Regions from separate parts of the Pseudarthrobacter sp. KH_020_B genome, predicted to be linked through region 3. Evidence: riboswitches for the same ligand, from Rfam matches in the RefSeq annotation. Region 3 holds a riboswitch; each other region holds the start of a gene.
What was found. A riboswitch is a leader RNA that binds a small molecule or an ion and turns the genes downstream of it on or off. The one in region 3 is predicted to bind thiamine pyrophosphate.

Region 1 (5,037 bases), 330 kb from region 3:
CGCCAGGTACCCGGGGAAGATGCTGACGACGTCGATTCTCATCTACGCGTTTTCCTCCGGGTCGCCGGTGCCGGCTTCGCCGTCGTTGACCTCAAAGAGTCCGTCCGGCGGCGTCAGCAGGACAAAGCCGTCGGCCACATTGACCTCGGGAACGATCTGCTCCACGAACGGGACCAAGATTTCCTTGCCGTCCGGCGTTTCAACCACGAGCAGGTCCTGGACGGGCATGGTGTGCAGGGCCGCGATCTTGCCGACCACCTGCGAGCCCACCCGGGCTTCGAGCCCCACCAGTTCGTGCTCGTACCAGCCTTCGTCCTCGTCCTCGTCCAGCTCTTCGGTTTCGATAAAGAGCTTGGCGCCGCGCAGGGTCTCTGCCTGGTTGCGGGTCTCGATTCCCTCGAACGCGAGCAGCAGGATGTCCTTGTTCCACCGCGCACTCTCAACAATGAGCGGGCCGGCCGATGCAGGCTCCACCACAAACTCGGTCCCGGGAACAAACCGGTCCCCCGGAGCGTCGGTCAGCACCTGGACCGTCACTTCGCCGCGGATTCCATGCGGTTTGCCGATTCGTGCCACCTGAAGCTGCATCTGTTCCTCTGTTCCGGTTCTGGGATTACCCACGATGTTGTGGTGAAAGCACTCCGGCCCCTCCACCGTTGCGGGTGGAAGGGCCGGAGCAAAAAACTGATGTTGCCGAGCGCTTAGCGGCGGCGGTCTGTGTCGACGACGTCGACCCTGACCGGTTCGCCGTCTGCCAGTGCCGCCACAACGGTGCGCAATGCCCGTGCGGTGCGGCCCTGGCGGCCGATCACCCGTCCCAGGTCATCCTGATGAACACGAACCTCGAGGGTGTCCCCGCGGCGGTTGTTCTTCGAGCTGACCTTGACATCCTCCGGCGAATCAACGATTCCCCGGACGAGGTGTTCGAGCGCTTCTGCCAGCAATCTACTCAGCCTCGGTGGTCTCTGCTTCGGCCGGGGCCTCGGCTGCGTCAGACTGCTTTGACTTCTTGGTGATGGCTTCCGGGATGATCACGGAACCCTTTTCCGGGGCAACAAAGGCAGCCTTCGGAGCTTTGGTCTTCAGGGTGCCTTCCTGGCCCGGCAGGCCCTTGAACTTCTGCCAGTCACCGGTGATCTTGAGGATCGCAGCAACCTGCTCGGACGGCTGTGCGCCGACGCCGAGCCAGTACTGGGCACGGTCCGTGTCCACCTCGATGTATGAGGGCTCTTCGGTGGGGTGGTACTTGCCGATCTCTTCGATGGCACGGCCGTCACGCTTGGAGCGTGCGTCCATGACGACGATGCGGTAGTACGGTGCGCGCATCTTGCCAAAGCGCTTAAGGCGAATCTTTACGGCCACTTTTGTGGTCACTCCTGTTTCAGAAAAGGGGTGAACCGACGTTCTGCACCCGTGGGGCGGGCCATACTTGAGGGTTCAAAGGACAGGATCCGGACGCGGAGAGAGGGGCCACGCAGATCGAGTACCTGTTTATTGTGCCAGATCAGCGTCCGGATTTCGACTTGACACGTCGGGATGGGGCAGCCGGGCGGACCCGGCAGGCCGCGGCAGGCCTAGGACGACCAGACATACACGCCGGTGCGTGCGGCGTCATCGATGGAGTTGGCCAGCTCCGCGAACTGCTGGACATACGCACGGGCCTCGTCCGCGCCGAACGGCATGTCATCCTGGGCCGCCCACTTTTCAGCGACGTCGTCCAGGACATTACCTTCACCCTCAGTCTCATAGCTGAGCAGATCCGCCAGCGCACGCACCATGGCCGGCGGAACTCCGAGGAGTGAATCGCTGGCCACGTCAACCATTGCCAGTTCGTAGTCTGCGCCACCGGCATGCACCGCAATCCCGGCAAGGTTGCCCAGCTGTTCGATTTCGAAATCGCTGATTCCGGGAATCCGCAGGGCAGGGCCTGCCGGGGAGCCGCCGTCATCAAGGACACTGGCCCGCTTCAGCGCGGCATCGTGGGTGGCAACAAAAATTTCAGTGAAGCCCATGGGAACAGCCCTCATTCCGTCGACGGTGCGGCCCGGAAGGGCAGCACCAAGTGCCGCCCCGGCCGTTCAGAATCAGCCTAGTACAAGGCGGACCGCACATTTCGCATCCGCGCTCAGCGGACCGCGACTCGAATGCTGTTGCGCCACGGATCCTCGAAGCGAAGCTCGGCTCCCGTGTGGTGCGAGGCCACACCGGCGACCTTCAGGCGGTCGGCGAGCGCGCCGACGTCGTCCCCGGAAGGGACCTCGATGAGGACTTCGCCCAGGCCCAGGGTGTCCTTGCGGGGACCAGCGCCGCGGCTGTTCCAGACGTTCATGGCCATGTGGTGGTGGTACCTGCCGGCGGAGACAAACAGTGCCTGCCCGTGCCAGCCTGCGGTCTTTTCGAAGCCCAGCGCGCCCACGTAAAAATCGTGTGCAGAGTGGACGTCGCCCACCTGGAGGTGGACGTGGCCCACGCCGGCTTCGGCGCGCCGCTGGCCCTCCACGGACTCCTGGGTCAGGTGGTGCTCGAGGTAGCGCTGCGGCGGCAGGGCCAGGCTGTCCATCACCACGTCCTTGCCGTTCCAGGACCAGTTTTCGCGGGGCCGGTCCCAGTACAGCTCGACGCCGTTGCCTTCCGGGTCACTGAAGTAGAAGGCCTCGCTGACCAGGTGGTCAGCACTACCGGTGAAGGACCGGGGTTCGTACTGGGCGGCGGTGGCCACCGTTGCAGCAAGTGAAGCCTGGTCGTCAAAGAGCAGCGCGGTGTGGAACAGCCCGGCCTCTCCCCTGCCGGGCAGGTTCAAGGACGGGGCGGCCGCGAGATGGACCAGCGGGCGTTGAAGCCGGCCAAGGTAGACGCCGCCGTCCTCTTCGGCGACAACCTCCAGGCCGAGCGCACGCTGGTAGTAGTCGGTCATCAGCTTCATGTCGCCCACCTTGAGCATCACGGTGCCCATGGAGAGATCGGCAGGAAGGAGATCCTGGCTGGTGGCTTCTGCAGTCATGTGAAAACTCCCGGTCCGTTGGCCTTCGGATGGAAGGCGGCTATGCCTCCAATTTACTTGAAGCTTCAATTTAATTCAAGTGGCGGACCAGACAGATTGCGACCCCTTCCCGTGATTGCTGTCACGAGTCCACCCTCGGCCTGTGGTAGCTTCGACTTGACCACACGGGAGCCCTTGCAGGGGCTGAGATCGGGCTAGCGCAGCCTGCGACCGTTGAACCTGTCCGGGTAATGCCGGCGAAGGAAGTGAGTATTCAGTGAATACACAAGAAACACAGCTGATCCCTGCCCTAAATGAAGCAGCCGTGGATCAAGCGGCCTGGACTGAAACCCAGTCGCTGAAGTCCCATTCGTTGGCGTATGTCACCGATGACGCCACGGGAATCCGGGTTCCAGTGACCGAGATCGCGCTGGAACCGTCGCCAAACGGCGAGGCGAACGGGCCTTTCCGGACCTACCGCACGGCCGGTCCGGGCAGCGATCCGGTGGTGGGCCTCAACCCGTTCCGCTCGGAGTGGATCGCCGCCCGCGGAGACACCGAGCCCTACAGCGGCCGGGAACGGAACCTGCTCGACGACGGCAAGTCGGCCGTGCGCCGCGGCGCAGCCTCTGCGGAGTGGAAGGGTGCACAGCCGGTCCCCCGCCGCGCCGTCGAAGGCCGGACTGTCACCCAGATGCACTACGCGAGGAAGGGTGTCATCACCCCGGAGATGCAGTTCATCGCCCTCCGCGAAAACTGCGACGTGGAACTGGTCCGCAGCGAAGTGGCCGCCGGACGGGCCATCATCCCCAACAACATCAACCACCCGGAATCCGAACCGATGATCATCGGCAAGGCCTTCCTGGTGAAGATCAACGCCAACATCGGCAACTCCGCCGTGACCAGCTCCATCGCCGAGGAGGTGGACAAACTCCAGTGGGCCACCCAGTGGGGCGCGGATACCGTCATGGACCTCTCCACCGGGGACGACATCCACACCACCCGGGAATGGCTCATCCGCAACTCCCCCGTCCCCATCGGTACCGTGCCCATCTACCAGGCGTTGGAGAAGGTCAACGGCGAAGCCAACGCCCTGACCTGGGAGATCTTCCGGGACACGGTGATTGAGCAGTGCGAGCAGGGCGTGGACTACATGACCATCCACGCCGGCGTGCTGCTGCGCTACGTACCGCTGACGGCCAACCGCGTCACCGGCATCGTCTCCCGGGGCGGCGCGATCATGGCGGGCTGGTGCCTGGCCCACCACCAGGAGAACTTCCTGTACACGCACTTTGACGAGCTGTGCGAGATCTTCGCCAAGTACGACGTCGCGTTCTCCCTGGGCGACGGGCTGCGTCCGGGAGCGACGGCGGACGCCAACGACGCCGCCCAGTTCGCCGAGCTGGACACCCTGGCGGAGCTTACCCAGCGGGCGTGGGAATTCGATGTGCAGGTCATGGTGGAAGGTCCCGGGCACGTCCCGTTCCACCTGGTGCGGGAGAACGTGGAACGCCAGCAGGAACTCTGCAAGGGCGCCCCGTTCTACACGCTGGGGCCGCTGGTCACGGATATTGCCCCGGGCTATGACCACATCACGTCCGCCATCGGCGCCACCGAAATCGCCCGGTACGGCACGGCCATGCTTTGTTACGTCACGCCCAAGGAGCACCTTGGCCTCCCGAACAAGGACGACGTGAAGACCGGTGTGATCACCTACAAGATCGCCGCCCATGCAGCCGACCTTGCCAAGGGCCACCCCGGCGCCCATGAACGGGATGATGCCCTGTCCAAGGCCCGGTTCGAGTTCCGCTGGCGCGACCAGTTCGCGCTGTCCCTGGACCCGGTCACGGCGGAGGCCTTCCATGACGAGACGCTGCCCGCCGAACCGGCCAAAACCGCCCACTTCTGCTCCATGTGCGGCCCGAAGTTCTGCTCCATGAAGATCAGCCAGGACATCAGGGACGAATACGGTTCCGCCGATTCGCAGGCGGCCATCGCCGAGGCCTACAGCGGGATGCGGGAAAAGAGTGCGGAGTTCCTGGCCGCCGGCGGGAAGG
Region 2 (5,037 bases), 420 kb from region 3:
CCGCCGCACCGTCATCACCGAGGCCGAGTTCCTGGCCCGCCGTGAATCAGTTGACCGGCAGATGATCGTCCGCCAGCGCGACGACAGAATCCAGATCGGCGTCCTCGAAGACGGCGTCCTGGCCGAGCACTTTGTCTCCAAGACCCAGCAGGACTCCCTGATCGGCAACGTCTACCTCGGCAAGGTGCAGAATGTCCTGCCGTCCATGGAAGCGGCGTTTGTGGACATCGGACGCGGCCGCAACGCCGTCCTGTACGCGGGTGAAGTGAACTGGGAAGCCGTTAACCTCGAAGGCAAGCAGCGCCGGATCGAAAACGCGCTCAAGTCCGGCGACACCGTCCTGGTCCAGGTGACCAAGGATCCCGTGGGCCACAAGGGTGCACGCCTGACCAGTCAGATCTCGCTGCCGGGCCGTTACCTGGTCTATGTGCCCGGCGGCTCCATGACCGGCATCTCCCGCAAACTGCCCGACGTCGAGCGCAACCGCCTCAAGCGCATCCTCAAGGACCGCCTCCCGGAGCACGCCGGCGTGATCGTCCGCACCGCTGCCGAAGGCGCCTCGGAAGAGGAACTCACGCACGACATCAACCGGCTGCGCGCGCAGTGGGAGGGCATCGATAGCCAGTCCACGTCCACCAAGATCCTCGCGCCGGAGCTGCTCTATGGCGAACCTGACCTCACCATCAAGGTGGTCCGTGACGTCTTCAACGAGGACTTCTCCAAGCTGATCGTCTCCGGTGAGGAGGCCTGGGACACCATCGAGGCCTACGTCACGTACGTTGCCCCGGACCTCGTGGGCCGCCTGGAAAAGTGGACCAAGGACCAGGACATCTTCGCTGCGTGGCGGATCGATGAGCAGATCCACAAGGCCCTGGAACGCAAGGTCTTCCTGCCTTCGGGCGGCTCGCTGGTCATTGACCGCACCGAAGCCATGACCGTGGTGGACGTCAACACCGGCAAGTTCACCGGCAGCGGCGGCAACCTCGAGGAAACCGTCACCAAGAACAACCTCGAGGCAGCTGAAGAAGTGGTCCGGCAGCTCCGGCTCCGCGACATCGGCGGCATCATCGTCATCGACTTCATCGACATGGTCCTCGAATCCAACCGCGACCTGGTCCTGCGCCGCATGGTGGAGTGCCTGGGCCGCGACCGGACAAAGCACCAGGTGGCCGAAGTGACCTCGCTGGGCCTCGTGCAGATGACGCGCAAGCGCATGGGCACCGGGCTCCTGGAAGTCTTCGGCGAGCAGTGTGAAACCTGTGCAGGCCGCGGAATTGTCACCCACGACGACCCCGTGGAACACCGCCGAGCCAACATCGTAGCCGCGGAGCACCACGTGCAGCGGGTTGACAGCCGCCCGGAGAGCCAGCGCACCGACACCATGCGCACCGACAGCCAGCGCCCGGACAGCCAGCCGGGTGGCCGCACTGACCGGAAGCGCCGCCGCGGACGGGGCGGCCAGCCGCTGGAAACGGCACCGTCCGCTCCGGTGCAGATCCATACGGTCCACCCGGATCCCAGTGACGCCGAGCGCCATGCCAAGGCGGAGGCCACGCGGGCGGCACTTGCGAACATTGCGGCCGCAGCCCACGCTGCGCACCTGCACGACGACGAGGTAGCCCACGCATCAGCCGCCGCGCGCCAGCAGCCTGCTGCTCCGGTGCCGGCTGAGCGGTCCGAGACGGACTCCAACGGCCGCCCGGCCGCGGTGCTGACGTTCGGCGGCGAGCAGGTGGTGCTGCCGTTCGTGCAGCACCACGAGGACCAGCCGCACGCGCCTGCCCTGACACTTGACCGCCTCGCGGCGGCCTTCGCCCACCTGGGCGAGCCGGCTCCTGTAGCGGCCAGCAAGCCGTTGGCAGTCCAGGCACCTGAAAGCCAGCCGGCCGAACCTGCCCGCCAGCAGCAGCCAGCTGTGGAGAAGGATTACTCCGACCACACCCAGGAGCCCCGCGCCCGCCGTCCCCGGCGGAACCGGAGTGCCAGCCGTGCCCAGGGCGCAGCCAACGCCACGTCCGTGGAGCATCACGAAGCCGCTCCGGCGGCTGCCGCTGGACACACGCACGCCGCCAAGGCCCCGGAGCCTGTCAAGGCTCCCGTTGCTGACAAGCCGGCGGCCACCAACGCGCCCATCATCCTGGGCGTAGGGGTTCCGGCCTCGGAGCTCTGACCAAGCTGTAGGGGCAGCCAAAACAACGGCGCCCGGACGTGCCTGTGAATTACAGCCCGCGTCCGGGCGTCCGGCGTTAAGTCCTGAGGGACGCTAGGCTGGTGACTGACACGGGGTGCCGCGCAGAGGGCCGGCTGAGATCCACACCCGTTGAACCTGTCCGGTTAGCACCGGCGAAGGGATGTCTCCTTTGGCTTCAACTTCTGTCCTTCCTCCCGCAACGCCCGCGGCGGTCCTGCCCGCACCAGGCAACTCTTCTGTGGTCCAGGTGCTGCGTGACGTCCCGCGGGTGCTGTCCATTGCCGGATCGGACCCGTCCGGTGGCGCGGGCGTCCAGGCCGACCTCAAGAGCATTGCTGCTCTTGGCGGTTACGGCATGGCGGCCATCACCGCCCTGACAGTCCAAAACACGCAGGGGGTCCAGGCGGTTCACGTCCCGCCGGCGTCCTTCCTGGGCCAGCAGCTCGATGCCATCAGCGATGACATCACCATCGACGCCGTCAAGATCGGCATGCTGGGCGACGCTGCGGTGATTGGCGTGGTCCGCGACTGGCTGGAAAGGGTGCGTCCCGCCGTCGTCGTTCTTGATCCGGTGATGGTGGCCACCAGCGGCGACCGGCTGCTGCAGGAGTCTGCGGAGGCGGCCCTGCGGGGGCTGCTCCCGCTCGCGGACCTGATCACCCCCAACCTGGCCGAACTGGCCATCCTGGTGGGGGAGCCGCAGGCGCGGGATTGGGCCGACGCGCTCGGGCAGGGGCGGCGGTTGTCCGCCGCGACCGGTGCCACCGTCCTGGTCAAGGGCGGCCATCTCGACGGCGGTGCGTGCCCGGATGCCCTGGTCAACGCCGCGGGGCTGCTCGCACGGGAGGTGGTGGAAGTGGCGGGGGACAGGATCCCCACCCGCAACAGCCACGGCACCGGCTGCTCGCTGTCCTCGGCCATAGCCACGGCCCAGGCCAGGCTGGGAGACTGGGAGGCCGCACTGCGGCAGGTGAAGCCTTGGCTGGTGGGCGCGCTGCAGGCCTCTGACCAACTCGAGGTGGGCGGGGGTAACGGCCCCATCAACCACTTCCACCACATGCAGCAGGTTCCGGCGGCCGGCGAATTCGCGCAGACGCTGGGGCTGGCGTCTGCGCCGGATCTTGACGCTATCTACGGGCTGGATTTCATCCGCGACCTGGCGGCCGGCACGTTGGCTGAGGAACAGTTCGCCTATTACCTCGCCCAGGACGCCATCTACCTCAACGGCTATTCGCGTGTCCTCGCCCGGGCCAGTGCGCTGGCGCCCACGGAAGCCGCCCAGCTGTTCTGGGCAAAGTCGGCCCAGCAATGCCTTGAGGTCGAATCTGAACTGCACCGCACGTGGCTGAGCACCAGGACGGTGGAATCCGTCCTTGGACCGGTCACCAAATCGTATGTGGATCACCTGCTGGCCGCTTCGGCTTCGGGCAGCTATGCGGTCCTCGTGGCGGCGGTGCTGCCGTGCTTCTGGTTGTACGCCGAGGTGGGACAGACCCTCCACGCGGAGTTCCTGGCCGCCGGTGCACCGGCGGAGCATCCCTATGCCGACTGGCTGCGGGCCTATGCTGACGAGGACTTCGCCCAAGCCACCCGTGAGGCGATCGCCTTGGCTGACGACGCCGGACGGAGTGCATCCGCGGATGAACGGGCTGCGATGTTGGTGGCTTTCAGGCAGTCGTGCCGGTTCGAAGTGGAATTCTTCGACGCGCCGCGAATTCACTCCTGACAGGCTGCGGACCTTGTGGCCTGTACGATAGTCAGGCACGGTTTTGGATTGTCAGTGCAGTACCTGCTTGTGGGTCCTATCACAGACAATCGACCGTAACCAGCCTCATTTGCGGCCGAAGGCAAATTTAGCGTATTCTAGATCTTCGGTGCTTACGCCAACACTTGGGTTACGACCCCACGGCGTTGAGGCACAGCGAGAACCCAGCCAATTACGGAACCGGGTTCAGCACGCAAATTTAGTAATAAACGTCGAGAGAAGTGAGTTCCCAAGTGGTGTACGCGATTGTCCGCGCAGGCGGCCGCCAAGAGAAGGTTTCCGTTGGAGACTTCGTTACCCTGAACCGCGTCCCCGGTGGAGCCGGCAGCACCTTTGAGTTGCCCGCACTGCTCTTGGTAGACGGTGACAAAGTCACCTCTGCTGCTGCGGACCTGGCCAAGGTAACGGTTACGGCTGAGATCCTCGAAGACCTCCGTGGTCCGAAGATCGTCATCCAGAAGTTCAAGAACAAGACCGGTTACAAGAAGCGCCAGGGTCACCGTCAGGAATTGACCAAGGTCAAGATCACGGGTATCAAGTAACTTCGTTTACCGTTCAGGTTCTTCAGCAGATTCCCCAGAATTTAAAGGCAGGCATTTCAAATGGCACATAAAAAAGGCGCGAGTTCCACTCGCAACGGTCGTGACTCCAACGCCCAGTACCTCGGCGTCAAGCGCTTCGGCGGGCAGGTAGTTTCCGCAGGCGAGATCATCGTCCGCCAGCGTGGCACCCACTTCCACCCGGGCGCCGGCGTGGGACGTGGCGGCGACGACACACTGTTCGCACTGGCCCCGGGAGCCGTCCAGTTCGGCACCCGCCGCGGTCGCCGCGTTGTTAACATCGTTGCTGCTGCAGCTGCAGAGTAACAAATAGTTCTGAAGCGGTGGAGCGGGCCATTTGGTCCGCTCCACTGTTCTTTTAACCGCATTACAATCGTCTTGGCGCCTTTGGGCGGACAGGAAACAGCACTGAGGAGATCCACGTGGCGAGCTTTGTAGACCGGGTAGTACTGCACGTATCCGGCGGTACCGGCGGCCACGGATGCGTCTCTGTCCACCGGGAGAAGTTCAAGCCCCTGGGC
Region 3 (5,037 bases):
ACAACAACTTCGACGCCCTGCTGCAGGGCCTCGACCTGGGGCTCGTAGGCGCGGCCGCCGTAAATGGTAGTGATGCGGGCGTTGCGCTTGCGGGACGCGTTCTGGAGATCGTTGGCCACCTGGACGGCCAACTCGCGGGTGGGCACGATGACCAGGGCCTGCGGTGCGCCGGGAACGGCGAGCTTGTCGTAGCCGGCGTCGTCCGGACCAATTACGCGCTGCAGGGCGGGAATGCCGAAGCCGAGGGTCTTGCCGGTGCCGGTCTTGGCCTGCCCGATGATGTCGTGGCCCGAAAGCGCCACCGGCAGGGTCATGGCCTGGATGGGGAAGGGGTGGGTGATCCCGGCGTCGGCAAGGGACTCCACGATGTCGGCGCGGACGTTGTAGTCAGCGAAGGATTTCTCCTCGATCTCGTGCGGCTTCTCGTCCGAGATGATGGTTTCTTCGGGTTCGATCGTCTCGATGCCGGAGTCGTCAGTCAGGATCTGGTGGGTATGCAATTCACTCACAGGGGAGTTTCCTTATTCATTTGGGCATTGGCGCTGCCTGCTCAACGGGCCGGCCAACGTGGCCGTTCCGGAGCACGCTCGAAGCGCGCAAGCAAATCCAGTGGAAGCCGATCGCGGGCTGTCAAAATGCTGGCACTGGTGACCAACGGGTGCATCTCAAGATCGCGTAGGGGCGGGCTTGTTGAATTCAAAATCAAGGAAATCAACGACCGGGCATCCATATCTACTTCTTCAGTCTAGCCGTACGGACCATGAATCCCGGCTTTGGGCCGATCAGGCAGGGCGGAAACCCTTCAGGCCAGCAGCTCGAAGTGGACCTCGCGGGCAGCAATATCGGAGGAGATCAGGCGGACCCGCACCTTGGTGCCGGATTCCAGGTCGCCGCCGCACCGGGCCGTCACGGCGGGTTCGGCGATCTGGATGATCCCCGAGGGGCCGTTCCCGTTTTTTGCGGCACCGTTCTTTGAGCCGTTGCCGTTTTTCCCGCCGCCGTTGCCGTTGTCTTTTTGCGGCTTGGAGCCGGAAATGACGATCGCATCGAATTCCTGGCCCACGTGGTTGACCAGGAGTGCAGCCTCCACAGTGTCCAGCGCCATGCGTTCCATCCGCGATGCCAGCTGGTCGGATCCGGCCATGATCTCCGGCAGGGACGGCAGGGCTTCCCGCGCCCAGTCCGGTACCTGGTTGCCGTTGCTCAGGGCTTCGCAAATCACCAGGACAAAGCGGTCGATAAGACGCCGTAGCGGTGCCGTGGTGTGGGCGTAGGCGGCGCCGATGGCGGCCTGGATGGCGGCTTCCGGGACTGTGCCGTCAAACGCCGTGTAGCTGGCGCCGCGGAACAGCATTCCGGCGGAGTGCAGGATGGCCAGTTGCCGGGGCTCTGTCGGATCAAGGCTGCGGAGGTATTCGCCGTAGCTGATTTTGCCGTCCCATGGCTTACCCAAGGCCTCGGTCTGGAGGCGGAAGTGACGCAGGGAGCGCTCGTCCGGGGCGGGCATGGTGCGCAGGATGCCCACTTTTCCTGCCAGCATGAGGTCTGCCGCCGCCATCCCCGTCATCAGGGAAATCTGGGCGTTCCAGTCCTCCACCGGCAGCTGCGGCGCGGCGGCAATCCGGTAGCCGCCGTCGGGCAGTTGCACGATTTCCTGCTCAGGCATGTTCAGGCTGGCGCCGCCACGCTGCCGCTCCAGTTCAACGCGCTTGAGGCCCACTTCCTTCAGGAGCTGCAGGACAGGTCCGGCCGTTCCGGCGTCGAGTTCGGCCTGGACTCCCTTGTAGCTCAGCTTGGCCCGGCTGCGGATGCTGGCCCTCCGGACGCTCACGGTGGAGACCTGAGCGGCGTCGTCCAGCCCGAAATCCCACACGAAGGCGGAACACAGCTGCCCGGCCAGGAGGCTGCCGGCCCCTTCGCTGATGACCTCCGGATGCAGCGGGATCCGGCCGTCGGGGGCGTAGAACGTCTGGCCGCGGCGCCGGGTCTCCGCATCCAGTCCGCCGCCGGGGCGGACAAAGGACGGCACGTCGGCGATGGCGTACCGCACCCGGTAGCCGGTGCCCGCGCGCTCGATGAACAGCGCCTGGTCCAGGTCAGTGGACGACGCCGGATCGATGGTGAGGAAGTCCACGTCCGTCAGGTCAGCACCCGGCAACTCGTGTGCGGCCACTGCCGCTTGCGCGTCCCGGACCGCCTCCGCCGGGTATGGACCCGGCAGTTCCAGCTCGGTCCGCAGGGCGCTCAGCGCCGCCGCGAGGTCGTTGGTCTGCTCGTGGACATTCGGGGCCAACCTATGATGTGACACGAAAATCAGGTTAGCCCGATTTCCACGTATCGTGCACGCCCGCCGTCCGCCACGCGGGGGATTGTCAGGACGCGCCCGCGTCCAGGGCGGCAAGGAGTGCCGCGGCCGCAGCCGCGGGGTCGGAGGCATCGGTGATGGCACGCACCACAACGATCCTGCCTGCGCCGGCCTCCACCACCTGCTCCACGTTGCCGAGGTCGATGCCGCCGATGGCAAACCAGGGCAGCGTGGCCTGGGTGCCACCGGCGGCGCGGACTGCTTCGGCCGCATACCGCACCAGGTCAAGGCCGACGGCGGCCCGGCCGGGTTTGGTGGGCGTGGCCCAGACCGGTCCAACGCAGAAGTAGTCCAGGCCGTGTTCGGCAGGCAGCCCGCCGGACAGCCGGATGGCGCCTTCGATCTGCTCGGCAGTGTGCGTGGAAAGCCCGATTGTTGCGGGCGGGCCGAGCAGGGTGCGGGCGGAAGCGACCGGCAGGTCCTTCTGCCCGATGTGGAAGACGGGGGCGCCGGACAGCAGCGCGATATCGGCACGGTCGTTGACGGCCCACAGCTTCCCGTGGCGTTCGGCCGCGGCCCGAAGCACGGCCAGCAGCTCCAGCTCCTCCGCCGCCTCGATCGCCTTGTCGCGGAGCTGGATGATGTCCACGCCGCCGGCAAAGGCCGCGTCCACAAACTCGCCAAAGTCCCCGCGGTCCCGGCGCGCGTCGGTGCACAGGTACAGCCTTGCGCTGTGCGGGAGGCCGGTGACTATGCCGCCGGCGGGGACTGTTCCGGCTAAGGTTTCGGGAGTGGACGAGGTGGCGGAGGGCGTGCCTGCAGCGGCGAAGGATTGCGCGTTCATGGAAACAAGCCTAATTCCCCTAAACTGGGCGAGTACTGCGGGAGCCCGTTGCAGCCGTCACAAAGCGGCCGGGCTGAGAGGGCGTCAGAGCCGACCGCTTGACCTGATCCGGCTAGTACCGGCGTAGGGAAGGAACCATATGCCCCCCGCAACAAACAACTCACGTGGGCGTGAATCAGCCAGCGTCCCCATCACGCACCCTGCCGTCCTGCACGCCGACGTGGCAGTCATCGGCGGCGGAGTCATCGGCCACGCCATAGCCTGGGAGGCCCGGCGGTCCGGCCGTTCGGTTGTGCTGATCGATGACGCGCCGGGCAACGGCGCCAGCTGGGCAGCCGCCGGCATGCTTGCCCCCGTGAGCGAACTGCATTACCAGGAGGAAGACCTCCTTGAGCTGATGCTTGCCTCCTCCGGCCTCTGGCCTGCCTTCGCGGCAGGCCTCGCCCTGGCCGGGGCTGGCGATACCGGATATCTGACGACGCCGACCCTCGCCATCGGCGCGGACGCTGCGGACCGCCGCGCGCTGATGGACCTCCGGGCCGTGCAGCAGGCCAGCGGCCTGATGGTGGAACTGCTGACTGTCCGTGCGGCCAGGACCAGGGAATCCCTGCTCAGCCCGGCCATATCCTGCGCCCTGGACATTCCCGCCGACCACCAGGTGGATCCACGGAAACTTGTGGCGTGCCTCCAGGAAGTCCTGGCCGTCCACGAACCGGGAGCAGGAACCGCCGTGGCAGGTTCCCGCGGGGGATTCGCCGTTGACCAACGGGCTGCAGCCCTTCTCTGGGAGGACGGCCGCGTCAGCGGCGTGAAGCTCGCCCACGGCGGAACGGTCCAGGCCCGGGAGACCATCGTGGCCAACGGACTGCAGGCGGCCTCGCTGGATGGCCTGCCGGATGGACTGCACCTACCCCTGCGGCCCGTCTACGGTGACATCCTGCGCCTGGCTGTTCCACGGCACCTGCGCCCGCTCCTCACCTCGACGGTCCGCGGAATGGTCCATGGCGTGCCGGTCTACATCGTTCCCCGGCAGGACGGCACCGTGGTGATCGGGGCAACGCAGCGAGAGGACGCGCTCGCAGGGACGGGCGACGCAGCTGTCTCGGCCGGCGGTGTCTACCAGTTGCTGCGGGACGCCCAGGTCCTGGTGCCGGCAGTGTCGGAGCTTGAACTCCTGGAATGCACGGCACGGGCCAGGCCGGCGACCCCGGACAACGCACCTCTCCTCGGCCGCGTACCGGCTTCCTCCCTAGCGGAGGGGAACACGGGGAGCGGGATCACGGGCAGCGGGAACACAGGGAACATTGCCGGGCTGATCGTTGCCACCGGGTTTTTCCGCCACGGAGTGCTGCTTGCTCCAGCGGCGGCGGCCATCTGCCGGGACCTGCTGGACGGCCGGACCGACCCGCGATGGGCGGCCCTCAGCCCGGCCCGCTTTTCAGGAAAGCACCACGGAGCCGGCACACAGTCCCTGCGCAAGGACATCAGCACGAAGGATCTCGACCCACAGAAGGAATCAGCATGAACATCACCCTTAACGGCTCGCGCCATTCCGTGGCGGAGGACGCCTCCATCACGACGCTCATCAGCCAGATCACCGGCCGTCCTCTCGCGGCCAACGGCCAGGCGACAGATGGGCAGAAACTTGGCGTCGCCGTCGCCCACAACTCCGAAGTAGTACCCCGCAGCCAGTGGTTCGTCACGGCGCTCGCCGAAGGTGACGACGTCGAACTGGTCACAGCAGTCCAGGGAGGCTGACACCATGACAGTAACCAGCAACATCACCACACAAAACCGGCCCGAGGACACTGACCGGCTGGTGATCGACGGCGTCGAGCTCGGCTCCCGCCTCATCATGGGCACGGGCGGCGCCCCGAGCCTCGACGGG
Region 4 (5,037 bases), 1.3 Mb from region 3:
GGCGCATCGCGGCCAGCGTGCCAAGGACAAACCGGTGCGGCAGCCGGGCCTTCTGGGCCAAGGCATCGGCAAGGTCGGTGGGGTCTGTGCAGGTCATGAGCAGGATCGCCGGCAGGGCAATCGCGAGGCCGCGCAGCATAAAACCGATTCCCAGCTGGAGGGAACCTTCGCTGATGGACCAGATCCCGACGTCGAGCAGTACAGCGCCGCTGTCTGCCGCGACGATCGCCGTGCTCCAACCGCCCAGGGCTGCCGCGATGATGAGCGGCCAGCCGCGCTGCCACAACAGGCGCAGGGTGAGACCGGCCAGGGGCAAGAGCGCCAGCTCAGCCGCAAGCGCCACCGAGGCGGACACCCAGTCGATGGAGAGCGCCAGCACCAGGGTGATAAGGAAAACGACGGCGAACTTGGCCAGCGGGTTGGCGCGCGTCAGCAGCGCGTGGTTGCCGCGGAGGGTCAGGGCATCCCTCACGCCGCACCTGCTTCCTGGCGGGCGCCGCCGCGTGAGGCCGGGCCAAGCCGCAGTTCGGCCCCGCCCAGGACGGCGCTGAATTCCTGGTCGTGGGTCACGGAAACCACGGAGGTTCCCGCGTCGAGCAATTCCGAGAGGAACGACGCGAGCTCGGCCCACGTGTTGGCGTCCTGGCCAAAGGTCGGCTCATCGAGCACCAGCACACGAGGGTGGGCCGCGAGGACCGTGGCCACCGACAGGCGCCGCTTTTCGCCGCCGGACAGCGTGTACGGATTGGCGTCCACCAGGTGCGTCAGGCGCAGCCGTTCCAGCAGCTCATCAACCCGCTCCTCGCCATGCCCCAGGTGCCGCGGACCGAACATCAGCTCGTCCAGCACACGGCCCGTAACGAACTGGTGCTCGGGCTCCTGGAACACGGTTCCGATGCGGGAAATCAGCTGGTTGGCTTTCCACTGGAAGGGATCGATCCCGGCCCCCTCGGAAAGCTCGACGGCGGCGGAAACCTTCCCCGCCACCGGCGCCAGAAGTCCGGCGAGCGTCAGCGCAAACGTGGACTTGCCGGCGCCGTTGGGTCCCGTGACGGTGAGTGCCTGGCCGGAGCGGACCTGTGCCGCGATGCCCTGCTGCACCGGCACGGGCGGGATGGTCCGGAAGCCGCGGCGCCGCGGACGCTCGCGGGAGACGGCAAGGTCCTCGGCGACCAGCAGCATGTCACCGGAGCCTGCGGACCGCCGGCGCCGGGTTTCCGGGACATACCCGGGCACCCAGACGCCCGCGCCGATCAGCATCTCCCGCGCCGCCGCGAGCACCTGGTCCGGCGGCCCGTCCAGCAGAACCGCGGGCGTAGCGGCGGAAGCCGCGGAGCCCGTTGCCGAGCCCGGCTGGAGCACTACAATCCGGTCCACCAGGTCCTTCCAGACGGACACGCGGTGTTCCACCACAACGAGTGTGGCGCCGGTTTTGTCCAGACTGCGGCCCACGGCGTCGCGGACCTCCAGCACGCCGGCGGGATCGAGGTTTGCGGTGGGCTCATCCAGCAGGATCAGCCCGGGCCGCATCGCGAGGATCCCGGCCAGCGCCAGGCGCTGCTTCTGCCCGCCGGACAGGGCCGACGTCGGGTGGTCCAGCGGGAGCCCGCCGGCACCTGGCCCGCCGTCGGCGTTCAAACCAGAACCGTCGGCACTCCGCAGCCCGACGTCGTCGAGCGCCTCATGGACGCGCCGCCAGATCTCGTCCCGCGGAACGGCGAGGTTCTCGGCGCCGAAGGCGACGTCGTCACCCAAGCGGGAAAGAACCACCTGCGTTTCGGGGTCCTGCTGCATCAGGCCCGAACGGCCGCGCTGCCCGCGGGGCACCACGCCGTCAATCAGCAGCGAACCGGTCTCGTCGGCGTCGTCCCCTTCGTCCCCCAGCACCCCTGCGAGCGCGTGCAGCAGCGTTGACTTGCCCGCACCCGAGGGGCCCAGCAGCAGCACCCGCTCGCCGGGCGCGATGTCGAGGTCGAGCCCGTGGACGGCGGGGGCGGAACGTCCGGCATGCCGCCAGCCCCAGCCACGGGCGGACACCGCGGCGGGGCGCACTCCGGAAGCGCCGGCGTCGGAAGCGGTCATCAGTTGAAGACGGGCTCCGAAGCTGCCTTCCGGGACGCGAACGAGCTCAGCACGCCGGTCTTGGCCAGGCCGCGGGTGGCGATCCAGGACAGCGCGCCAGCAATGACCGCGCCGGAAATGGTGCAGAACACGATGTACGCGAGCTTGTCGCCGGGCTCGTAGGCGATGTTCCAGCCCCACGGCAGGAACGAGTCATTGAGGCCGCAGAACAGGCCCGCCCCGGCACCGGCAAGCAGCGCGGCGATGAGGTTGTACTTCTGGTGCAGGAAGGACCTGAACCGGAAGTTGCCGTACACCAGCAGGAAGAACACCAGCTCGGCGCCCAGGCCCTGCAGGAGGCCGGAGATCAGCACCGTGGAGCCGTACTGCGAGCCCATGATGAGCTCGCCGGTGGCGGCCACCGCTTCGCAGAAGAGCGCCGCGCCGGGCTTGCGGATGATGAGCATGCCCAGCACCGCCGGGATCATCCAGCCGCCGGCGATCAGGCCGGTCAGCGGAGGGTAAACGGCGTTCATGGGGGCGGAGACGATGCCGGCGCCCTGGGACCAGGCCCAGAAGATCACGCCGCCGGTGATGGCGATGAGGGCCGCCACCACGATGTCCACTACGCGCCAGGTATTGCCGGTCTTTTTGGTTGCTGCAGTTGTCATTTGGTCCTCCTGAGGAACAGGAGGGGAAAGTGCCCCGGCGGGCGGCGCTGCCGCCGTTTCCCGGGCACTTCGAGAACTCGACTCCCTTGCGCCGGTACTAACCGGATCAGGTTCGAGGGTCTGCGGCTGTCCGCACTCTCAGCGCCCACCTGCGGTTCCCTGGCAATGCCAGTGATGCCCGACGGCGGCGCTCCCCTGTCGTTAATAAATCTGCCCTGATGGGCGTGCTCCAGTTTACACCGCGGCCGGGGTAGATTGTGGGCCATGACTGCCAATATCCCGACTGTGACCGCGTTCAATCCCGACTCGAGAGTGGCCCAGCCTGCCGGGGCGCTGGAGGCCCTGATCGCCCGGATCGAAGGCGAGATCAGCGAGCTGCAGTTTCCCCGTTTCAGCAAGGACGACTCCCTCAACCTCGGGCTGCTCCTGGTGGAGCTGGGGAAAACGCGCCGGCTTCCCATCGCGATCGACATCACCAAGGGTGACCAGGTCCTGTTCCACGTGGCCCTGGACGGCGCCACCCCGGACAACGAGCGCTGGATCCGGGCGAAACAGCGCACCGGTGCCAGGTATGAGGTCCCGTCGTTGCTGGTGGGCCTCCGCGGCAGGCTGCACGGCGGCCGGATCGAGGACCACGGCTGGTTCGACGAGTCCACCTACGCCCCGCACGGCGGCTGCTTCCCGGTCTACGTCACCGGCGTGGGTGCGGTGGCCACGGTGACGGTCTCGGGGCTGCCCCAACAGCAGGACCACGATCTCGTGGTGGAGGCCCTGCGGGAGATTCTGGAGTCCATGCGGCCGGGTTAGGCTAAGGACAGTCCCGGATCCGCTCACAAGGAGTTCAACGAATGAACCTGTTCATCAAGCTGCTCGGCACGGCAATCAGCATCGGCGCCGGGTTCGTCGGCACCAAGATGGTCAACACCGTGTGGGAAAAGTCCACCGGCAGGAAGCCTCCCACCGGCAAGGATGAAGACACCCCCACGAGCCTCCGCTCGGCTCTCACGTTCGCGCTCATTTCGGCTTCGGTCAGCACCATCATCCAGGTGCTCGCCAACCGCGGCACGCAGCGGGCCATCACCCGCTTCGCCAAGTCCCAGGACATCGTCTAGCCTGGCAACCAGTCCGGCGGTGAGTGCCGCTCAGTCCTGCCGGCCGCCGTCGGACGCTTCATCCCGGGAGGACTCATCCCGGGCCGATTGGGCCGCCTTCTGGACCACGGCTTCGAGTTCATCGGAGCTGAGGAGCTCGCGGTGCAGGTGTTTGGTGCGGTAACCGGCGCGGCCCACCATGTGCGCGGAAACCGGCACGGTCAGCAGCTGGAAAATCCAGGCCACCAGCAGCACCGGCCACACCCACCAGGTGCGCAGCTGCAGGCCGATCGCCGTCAGGAGCAGGAACAGGCCCAGCACCTGGGGCTTGGTGGCCGCGTGCATCCGGCTCAGCAGGTCCGGGAAGCGGAGCAGGCCCACGGCGGCGGCGAGCGACATGAGGGCGCCCACCACCAGGAACACCGCCGACACGGTGTCGATGACGCTGTCAACCACACTGGCCTCAGGACTCATTGGCCTGCTCCCGCCGGTCGGCCACGAAGCGCGCAACGGTCACCGAACCGATGAAGCCGACCACGGACAGCGCCACCAGCAGCATCAGGTTGTTCAGGTGCCGGTTGACGGCCATGTCGATGCACAGGGCGGCGCCGAGGATCGCTAGCAGGACGTCGGAGGCCAGCACCCTGTCCAGCAGCGACGGGCCGCGGGAGATCCTGATGATGGCTCCTGCCGCCGCCAGCGAAAGAATGACTGCCGTGACAGCCAGGACGGTCTGCATCATGCTGCGGCCTCCTGCCGGATTGCTTCGAGTTCTTCGCGGGTGCCCATGATCCTGATCAGTCCTGCCTCGATGGAGCGGACCTCCTTGCGCAGGCTTTCCACCTCTTCCGGGGTGCTGACGTTGAGCGCGTGGAGGTACAGAGTGGACGTTGACCGGTCCACCTCCACCACCAGGGAGCCGGGGATCAGCGAGATCACGTGCCCGGTGGCGGTGACCATCAGGTCCTGGTGGCTCCGCAACGGCACCGCGACGACGGAGTTGATGACCCGCGGGCCGCGGACAACGGCCAGATACATCACGTCGACGCTGGCCGCCGCCACCCGTCCCATGAAACGCAGGGCAAAAGGCACGGCGTGAAGAATGTTGAAGCGGCCGCTGAGTTCCACCGGCGGCAGGTAGAACATCCGGGCCACGAGCACGGCCAGCAACGCGCCGAAGAGCAGGTTGCCGGGGCTGAAGTCCTGCCACAGGG

Region 1: linked by a shared signal. The riboswitch ahead of thiC (phosphomethylpyrimidine synthase ThiC) and the one ahead of thiO (glycine oxidase ThiO) in region 3 are both predicted to bind thiamine pyrophosphate.
Region 2: linked by a shared signal. The riboswitch ahead of thiD (bifunctional hydroxymethylpyrimidine kinase/phosphomethylpyrimidine kinase) and the one ahead of thiO (glycine oxidase ThiO) in region 3 are both predicted to bind thiamine pyrophosphate.
Region 4: linked by a shared signal. The riboswitch ahead of AC3IT0_RS21105 (ECF transporter S component) and the one ahead of thiO (glycine oxidase ThiO) in region 3 are both predicted to bind thiamine pyrophosphate.

What each region holds. Positions count from the first base shown of each region.
Region 1 is NZ_CM174506.1:2,894,194-2,899,230, forward strand. It holds gene trmD (tRNA (guanosine(37)-N1)-methyltransferase TrmD) at 1-42, opposite strand, end outside; gene rimM (ribosome maturation factor RimM) at 43-588, opposite strand; gene AC3IT0_RS13340 (RNA-binding protein) at 702-944, opposite strand; gene rpsP (30S ribosomal protein S16) at 946-1,362, opposite strand; gene AC3IT0_RS13350 (hypothetical protein) at 1,575-2,012, opposite strand; gene AC3IT0_RS13355 (VOC family protein) at 2,126-3,001, opposite strand; TPP riboswitch at 3,156-3,263, shown strand; gene thiC (phosphomethylpyrimidine synthase ThiC) at 3,258-5,037, shown strand, end outside.
Region 2 is NZ_CM174506.1:2,806,357-2,811,393, reverse strand. It holds gene AC3IT0_RS12910 (Rne/Rng family ribonuclease) at 1-2,170, shown strand, start outside; TPP riboswitch at 2,272-2,369, shown strand; gene thiD (bifunctional hydroxymethylpyrimidine kinase/phosphomethylpyrimidine kinase) at 2,352-3,917, shown strand; gene rplU (50S ribosomal protein L21) at 4,190-4,498, shown strand; gene rpmA (50S ribosomal protein L27) at 4,559-4,822, shown strand; gene obgE (GTPase ObgE) at 4,939-5,037, shown strand, end outside.
Region 3 is NZ_CM174506.1:3,226,921-3,231,957, reverse strand. It holds gene AC3IT0_RS14870 (DEAD/DEAH box helicase) at 1-509, opposite strand, end outside; gene AC3IT0_RS14865 (RNB domain-containing ribonuclease) at 803-2,308, opposite strand; gene thiE (thiamine phosphate synthase) at 2,373-3,149, opposite strand; TPP riboswitch at 3,177-3,296, shown strand; gene thiO (glycine oxidase ThiO) at 3,289-4,674, shown strand; gene thiS (sulfur carrier protein ThiS) at 4,671-4,907, shown strand; gene AC3IT0_RS14845 (thiazole synthase) at 4,912-5,037, shown strand, end outside.
Region 4 is NZ_CM174506.1:4,498,659-4,503,695, forward strand. It holds gene AC3IT0_RS21095 (energy-coupling factor transporter transmembrane component T family protein) at 1-472, opposite strand, end outside; gene AC3IT0_RS21100 (ABC transporter ATP-binding protein) at 469-2,082, opposite strand; gene AC3IT0_RS21105 (ECF transporter S component) at 2,082-2,732, opposite strand; TPP riboswitch at 2,798-2,939, opposite strand; gene AC3IT0_RS21110 (heme-degrading domain-containing protein) at 2,997-3,539, shown strand; gene AC3IT0_RS21115 (DUF4235 domain-containing protein) at 3,581-3,844, shown strand; gene mnhG (monovalent cation/H(+) antiporter subunit G) at 3,875-4,297, opposite strand; gene AC3IT0_RS21125 (MrpF/PhaF family protein) at 4,287-4,565, opposite strand; gene AC3IT0_RS21130 (Na+/H+ antiporter subunit E) at 4,562-5,037, opposite strand, start outside.